2 regions of the Rhizobium sp. CRRU65 genome follow, and region 2 is predicted to be linked to the other one. Evidence: riboswitches for the same ligand, from Rfam matches in the RefSeq annotation. Region 2 holds a riboswitch; the other holds the start of a gene.
What was found. A riboswitch is a leader RNA that binds a small molecule or an ion and turns the genes downstream of it on or off. The one in region 2 is predicted to bind S-adenosylmethionine.

Region 1 (4,000 bases), on a different contig from region 2:
GATAGGCCTCGGAGCGGCCGATATAGATCATGCCGCTTTCGGGCATCGAGGTAAGCAGTTTGGCCATTGTTTCCTGCAATTCCGGCTCCATGCCTTCCAGCACTTCGTCGAAGATGATCCAGCGCGGGCGTACGAGTAGCAGCCGGGCAAATCCGATCGCTTTCTGCTGGTCGCTGTCGAGCAGCTTGTCCCAGCGGGCGCGGGTTTCGAGCCTTGCGATCAGTGAATGCAGACCAACCTTGTCGAGGGCCGCCTCGACGTCGGCTTTCTCGTAGGCTTCGGGACGTTCGGGAAAGGCCAGCGCCTCGCGCAGTGAGCCGCCGGGGACATAGGCGAGCTGGGGAACGAAGAGCATGTCGTCGATTGGCGGCAGGCCTATCGTGCCGCTGCCGCACGGCCAGAGGCCGGCCATCGCCTGGAACAGCAGCTTGCGATTGACGCTGTGATCGCCGTTGATCATGATTTTTTCGCCGGCCTTGATCACGACATTGGTTTCACGCAGACGGAAACCGCCGCATTCCTCGATGTCTTCGCCGATCTTGGCGACGATCACCACGTCCTTAAGCGTCAGCGTGTCGGGCGCGGCGTTTTCATAGGCGATGCTGTCCTTCAGGTCGAAGTCCTCTTCCATCTCGACCAGCGCTTGGCGGAAATCGGTGACGCGCATCAGCGTGGCGCGCCATTCGGCGATCGGGCCGAAATTGGACACATACCAGCGCAGCGCCGTGTTGACCTGGTTGAAGGCACCGACGGACATCATCAGCTGGCCGAGGGTGAGTCCGCCGGAGAAATAGGCGGGGGCGGCAACGATGATCGGAATGACGATCACCAGCCAGCCATAGCCGGCCGAAACCCAGGTGAGATTGGTATTGGCCATAGCAAGCCGCTTGACGACTGTCAGGACCGAGCTGATATCGGTGTTGATGCGCCGACGCTCGTTCTCCTCGCCGCGGGCAACGGTAATTGCCGGCATGTTCTCATTGGCATGCATCAGCGTGAAGCGAAGCTCGGCTTCTTTCGAAAAACGGTCGGCATTGAGCTTCACCAGCTTGCGGCCGACCACCTGGCTCAGCACCGAGGCGGAAGCGGCATAGAAAATCGCTGCCCAGACCATGTAGCCTGGAATGGAGAAGCTATGGCCGCTGATGCGGAAGATGAAGCCGCTCGAAAGCTCCCAGAGCACGCCGATGAAGCTCACCAGAAGAATGGTAGACTGCAGCAGGCCGAGAACCAATCCCGTCGTGCTTTCGGCAAGGTTGCGGGAATCCTCGTGCAGACGCTGGTCCGGATTGACGCCGATCAGGCCGCTGGAGGCGAGCCGCAGCGCTCGCTTGCGCTTCAGCCACTGGTCGACCAGGTCGCGCGACAAACCTTCGCGCATATAGAGCGCCGTCATCTGATTCAGCCAGGCCTGCAGCACGTTGAGCAGCAGCAGCGTGCCGGCGATCATCGCGAAGATTTCGAGCTGGTGGAAGAATTCGCCGAGGTCGCGGCGCTCCAGCGAGTCGTAGAAAGGAGCATTCCACTCGTTCAGGATGACCTGGCCGTAGGACGTCGCCAGGATGACGAGGATCAGCACGGTGGCCAGAAACAGCACCTTGCCACGCACTTCCGAATTCCAGAATGCTGAGAACATGACGCCGAGGCGATATGTCAGGCTTAAATCATACCCTACCCTATCCTGCCTTCTGATGCCCGGCTTCCTCTCGATCTTATCTGCCATTACGCTTTTCCAAATCGCCCATGCCCCTATAAATAACATGGTGGCGTTACCGGTCTATCAACAGATTCTATCAGTCATTAAAGTGTGATGATGCTTGCATGAGTTTCTCCTGCATGTTTTCGCCAGTTGATTCGCAATCAGACTGGGTCTAATTAAGGCCTCCGTGGTGATTTGGCCGGCCGGCTTGCAGCCACGTTAAAAAAGTCGCTAAAGGGCCGCGTGCGGACCGGTAGCGATTTTTGTCGCCGCCGGTTTTTTGTTTTTGATCGAGTGACCGCAATGCCCATCAAGATCCCCGATACGCTGCCCGCCTTCGAAACCCTGGTTCAGGAGGGTGTGCGGGTGATGACCGAGACGTTGGCGATCCGTCAGGATATCCGACCGTTGCAGATCGGGCTGCTCAATCTCATGCCGAACAAGATCAAGACCGAACTGCAGATGGCCCGCCTCGTCGGCGCCTCGCCGCTGCAGGTGGAGCTGTCGCTTGTCCGTATCGGCGGCCACAAGGCGAAGAATACGTCCGAGGACCATCTGCTTGCCTTCTACCAGACCTGGGAGGAGGTAAAGCACCGCAAGTTCGACGGCTTCATCATCACCGGGGCGCCGATCGAGCTTTTGCCCTATGAGGACGTCACCTATTGGGCGGAGATGCAGGAGATTCTCGACTGGACGGAAACGAATGTCCATTCGACGATGAACGTCTGCTGGGGCGCGATGGCGGCGGTCTATCATTTTCACGGCGTTCCGAAATACGAGCTGAAAGAGAAGGCCTTCGGCGTCTACCGCCACCGGAATCTGAAACCTTCCTCGATCTATCTCAACGGCTTTTCCGACAATTTCGAAGTGCCGGTGTCGCGCTGGACCGAAGTGCGCCGCGCCGATATCGAGAAATCCGAAAGCCTGGAGATCCTGATGGAGTCGAGCGAAATGGGCGTCTGCCTCGTGCACGAGAAGAGAGGCCGGCGGCTCTACATGTTCAACCATGTCGAATATGATTCCACCTCGCTTTCCGACGAGTATTTCCGCGACGTCAATGCCGGGGTGCCGATCAAGATGCCGCACAATTACTTTCCGCATAACGATCCGGCGCTTGCGCCGCAGAACCGCTGGCGCAGCCATGCGCATCTTTTGTTCGGCAACTGGATCAACGAAATCTACCAGACGACACCCTTTGATGTGGAAGAGATCGGCACCGACCTCTGACCGTTGCCGAGCGCGCCGCGAGCTGGTTCCGCCGCATTGCTGCTGCGGCTTTTCTTTCTGATCCGCCGGTTGCGGATCGAAGCAAATCCGGGCAGGTTCCTGTCCTGAACCCTACCACGCCGCGCGCCTTCGTCGGACGTGCAATGCACACTTTGAATCGCTGCAAATTCCCCAAATCGATTCCGAATTGCGGAATTTGCAGCAGAGATAGAATGGACGGACGATCATGTCGGATAAGTTGGAGCGGGACGTTTTCGGGCAGACGAAGGCGGGTGAGACCGTCTATCGGGTCGAGATCAAGGGCGGCGGGCTGACGGCCAAGATCCTGAGCTGGGGCGCGGTCATCCAGGATCTGCGTCTCGAGGGACATGACGCGCCGCTGCAGCTCGGCTTCGACGATTTCGACAGCTACCCCCTCTATTCATCCTATTTCGGCGCGACGCCCGGCCGCTGCGCCAACCGCGTCGGCGGCGGCAGGTTCATGCTTGACGACAAGGACTATCAGCTCGAACTGAATGAAAACGGCGTGACGCATCTGCATGGCGGCAGCGACAATATCGCCAAACGCAACTGGACGATCGTCGAGCATGACGTCGACCGCGTAGTACTGAAGATCGTCGATCCCGATGGCCGCGCCGGCTATCCCGGCAATTGCACCATCCAGGCGACTTTCCGGGTGCATGGCAATGGTGAACTGTCGATCACCTACGAATCGACCAGCGACCAGCCGACGCTCGCCAATGTCTGCCAGCACGCCTATTTCAATCTCGACGGCCGCGAAGATGCGCTTGGCCATGACATCATGATAGCCGCCGATCACTATCTGCCGACCGATGAGAAGCAGGTGCCGACCGGTGAAATCCGTCCCGTCGAGGGCACGGAATTCGATTTCCGCGAGATGGCGCCGATGAAGCGTTTCGTCGGCAGCGAACAAGTGTCCTACGACCATAATTTCTGCCTGTCCGCCGAGCGCACCGCCAAGCGGAGCGTCGCGCTTGCCCGCAGCCTCTATTCCGGCGTGTCGCTGGAAGTGCGCAGCACCGAGCCAGGCGTGCAGTTCTATGCCGGCTTCAA
Region 2 (4,000 bases):
TGGTTCATCACGGAAACGGGTAAACTCTGCTTCAACGCCGACTGGCACGCCAAGACCGGAACGGCGACGGCAATCACCTGCTTCAGCCACCGCAAGAAGGGCGGCCTGATCTATCAGAAACGCGAACCGGACGGTGAATGGTACGTTTTCAAGAGCGCACCGGCACAAGCCACCGACGAATTCGCAAAGCTTCGCCGCGGCGACTACGTGAGGTCTCAATTGGGGGGAATTGAGATGAGCGTCAGTAAGACCAGATAAAGGCGAAGCTAGGGGTTGCGCGCGGCCGAGGCGCCATCTGTGTCCTTGTAGGAGCCGATGCCTGCGCGCAACCCTTTTCATAAAAGATCACGAAGCGCCTTCAAAAGGCGGCGAACGGCCTGAGGGTGAATGGAGCGGGTGAAGGGAATCGAACCCTCGTATTCAGCTTGGGAAGCTGCTGCTCTACCATTGAGCTACACCCGCGATGAAGCGAGATTTCCAACAGATAGGGGCCGCTGTCAAGTCGCGGCCGCCGGGAAGCCTCAGATGCGGAAGTGCTTCGAGAGCTTCAGGCCCTGGGCCTGGTAATTGGAGCCTAGGCCGGAGCCGTAGAGGCTGGCGGGCTTTTCCTGCATGTGTTCGTAGACGAGGCGGCCGACGATCTGGCCGTCTTCGAGGATGAAGGGCACCTCGTGGCTGCGCACTTCGAGCACCGCGCGGCTGCCGCGCCCGCCGGCAGGCGCATGGCCGAAGCCCGGATCGAAGAAGCCGGCATAATGGACGCGGAATTCGCCGACCAGCGGATCGAAGGGGGTCATTTCGGCTGCGTAATCCGGCGGCACGTGCACCGCCTCGCGCGAGACGAGGATATAGAATTCATCGGGATCGAGGATCAGCTCGTTGCGGCCGCGGCTGTGGAGCGGCTCCCAGAAATCGAAGAGGTCGTGCTCGGCCTTCTTGTCGACGTCGACGACGGCGGTGTGATGTTTGCCGCGATAACCGATCAGGCCGTCCTTGTCTCCGGCGAGGTCGATCGACAGGGCGATGCCGCCGCCGGAAACGTTCGGCAGCTTGCTGGCGACCAGCGTCTCGCTCTCATGCAGCTTCAACAGTTCCGGCTCGCCGAGCAGCGCCTGGCCGACGCGGAACCGGATCTGCGACAGCCGCGAGCCGCGGCGCACAACGATCGGGAAGGTGCGCGGGCTGATTTCGAGATAGAGCGGGCCGGAATAGCCTGATGGGATCTTGTCGAATTCCTGGGCGTAGTCGGTAATGACGCGGGTGAAGATATCGAGGCGCCCGGTCGAGCTCTTCGGATTGGCCGAGGCCGACATCTCGGCCGGCAGCGCCAGGCTCTCCATCAGCGGCACGATATAGACGCAGCCCGTTTCGAGCACCGCGCCTTCGGAGAGGTCGATCACGTGCAGGCTCAGCCGGTCAAGCTTGTCGGACACCAGATGCGAGGGGCCTGGCATGAAGCTGGCACGCACCCGAAAAGCCTTGCCGCCCAAGCGCAGGTCGAGGCTTGCCGGCTGGATCTGGTCGCGGTCCAGCTCCCGCTCGGAGATCAGACGCCCCGTTTCGAACAGCGCGGAGATCGCGCGATCCGCCAGAATTCCCGTTTCGCGAGCCATCATGCCTCATCCATCATTTGCCGCCGACAAAACCAAACTCGGGGAATTGACGCAAGCAGCTAACAGCAGTATTGCAGAATTATCCCGTGGTGATTTGGCCGGTCGGCTTGCAGCCACGTTAAACAAGTGGCTAAAAAGACCGGGTTGAAACCGGTCTGCTTTTGCGACCGGTTTTTTTGTTATGTGAAGGTGATGGCATGAGCAAGACCTGGCGCCCGGCAACCCAACTCGTCCACGGTGGCACGCTGCGTTCGCAATATGGCGAGACGTCCGAGGCAATCTATCTCACCCAAGGCTTCGTCTACGAAACGTCCGAGGCGGCCGAAGCCCGCTTCAAGGGCGAGACGGAGGGCTTCATCTACGCCCGCTACGGCAGCCCCACCAACGACATGTTCGAAAAGCGCATGTGCATGCTCGAAGGCGCCGAAGACGCCCGCGCCACCGCTTCCGGCATGGCCGCCGTCACCGCGGCGATCCTCTGCCAGCTGAAATCAGGCGATCATATCGTCGCCGCGCGCGCCCTGTTCGGTTCCTGCCGCTGGGTCGTCGAGACGCTGGCGCCGAAATACGGCATCGACTGCACGCTGATCGACGGCCGGGATCTGGCGAACTGGGAAAAGGCGATCACGCCGAAGACCAAGGTGTTCTTCCTGGAAAGCCCGACCAACCCGACGCTCGAAGTGATCGATATCGCTGGCGTCGCCAAGCTCGCCAACCAGGTCGGCGCCAAGGTCGTCGTCGACAATGTCTTTGCCACGCCACTTTTCCAGAAGCCCCTGGAGCTCGGCGCCCATATCGTCGTTTATTCCGCCACCAAGCATATTGACGGCCAGGGCCGCTGCCTCGGCGGTGTCGTTCTTTCCGACAAGGAATGGATCGACGAGAACCTGCACGACTACTTCCGCCATACTGGGCCGGCCATGTCGCCGTTCAATGCCTGGACACTGTTGAAAGGCATCGAGACGCTGCCGCTGCGCGTGCGCCAGCAGACCGAAAATGCGGCAAAGATCGCCGATTTCCTGGCCGAGCAGGGCAAGGTCGCCAAGGTGATCTATCCCGGCCGCAAGGACCATCCGCAGGCCGATATCATCGCCAAGCAGATGACCGGCGGCTCGACGCTGGTCGCCTTCGAGCTGAAGGGCGGCAAGGATGCGGCCTTTGCGCTGCAGAACGCGCTCGATATCGTCAAGATCTCCAACAATCTCGGCGACAGCAAGAGCCTGATCACCCATCCGGCGACGACGACGCACAAGAACCTGACGGATGAGGCGCGCGCCGAACTCGGCATTTCCCCGGGCACGGTCCGCCTTTCGGCCGGCATCGAGGATACCGACGACCTGATCGAAGATTTCGCCAAGGCGCTTGACAAGGTCTTGGCCTGATCGACAGCCAGAGCGGCCGGACCCCACCCGGGTTCGGCCGGATCTCACTAAAGCGCGTCGCGATCTTTCAGATTCGCTCCTCGCGCTTTAGTTTTTGTTTTTACGCATGTCGTTATCGCAAAACCGCTGCACACTTTTGCGCGACATGCTTGGGGTTCGGCCGTGCCGGACCTCACTGGGTGAGACCGAGGGGGGGGGAACAAGTTTGCCCGCCGCGGCGTTCCGAAACTGAATTAACACTGACAATTAGACTTAACGATCGAAAACCCTTCGGATCACAGCCATTTCAGCGATGATAATTGTTCCGTTTCTTGACGGACAGGGCCTCTTATAAGATACGGGTAAGATATCTTGACTAAGGTGCAAGGCATGTATCGCGCCCTCACAAGAGAGATCGAAGTTGTCGTCGAGCCGTTCTATCTGGAGGAGCAATCCGATCCGGACGACGACCGCTATGTCTGGGGTTACCGGATTGTCATCAGCAACAATTCCGGCATAGCCGTTCGACTGGTCAATCGTTACTGGAACATCACCGACCAGAACGGCCAGGTGGACGAGGTGACCGGTCCCGGCGTCGTCGGCGAGCAGCCGCGGCTCAGCCCCGGCGACACCTACGAATATTCCTCCGGCTGTCCGCTCGACACGCCCTCAGGGCTGATGTTCGGCCATTACCAGATGGAAACGGACGACGGCGAGATGTTCGATGTCGACATCCCCGCCTTCTCGCTGGATTCACCTGGGCTGCTGCGCGTGCTTAATTGAGAGCGTAGGTTCGCGGTCGTTTCGTCGGTGCAAGCACGGCGCGTGGATCCGGCCGGCTACAGCCTTCCAGTCAGTACCAGCATGGACGCCGTACCCTCGGTCGTAGATCCTCGGGCTTGCCCAGTCATCAATCTACTAAAGGTCAAAAGGATCCGAGGCCTGGGTGCCTGGCTTTGCTTGCGGCGCCGGATGTTTTGCGACCGCATCGTTTACCGCCTTTTGGCAGGCGAGCAACTCATCCGC

Region 1: it holds a riboswitch for S-adenosylmethionine, as region 2 does, so the genes downstream of both, metA (homoserine O-acetyltransferase MetA) here and ACM5SV_RS35835 (O-succinylhomoserine sulfhydrylase) in region 2, are expected to answer to the same signal.

Annotation. Positions count from the first base shown of each region.
Region 1 is NZ_JBLYZH010000003.1:218,326-222,325, forward strand. It holds gene ACM5SV_RS07335 (ABC transporter ATP-binding protein/permease) at 1-1,762, opposite strand, end outside; SAM riboswitch at 1,877-1,954, shown strand; gene metA (homoserine O-acetyltransferase MetA) at 2,003-2,926, shown strand; gene ACM5SV_RS07345 (aldose epimerase family protein) at 3,153-4,000, shown strand, end outside.
Region 2 is NZ_JBLYZH010000031.1:26,293-30,292, reverse strand. It holds gene ACM5SV_RS35850 (DUF995 domain-containing protein) at 1-258, shown strand, start outside; tRNA gene ACM5SV_RS35845 (tRNA-Gly) at 389-462, opposite strand; gene ACM5SV_RS35840 (2'-deoxycytidine 5'-triphosphate deaminase) at 522-1,616, opposite strand; SAM riboswitch at 1,690-1,768, shown strand; gene ACM5SV_RS35835 (O-succinylhomoserine sulfhydrylase) at 1,811-2,995, shown strand; gene apaG (Co2+/Mg2+ efflux protein ApaG) at 3,365-3,757, shown strand; gene ACM5SV_RS35825 (hypothetical protein) at 3,893-4,000, opposite strand, start outside.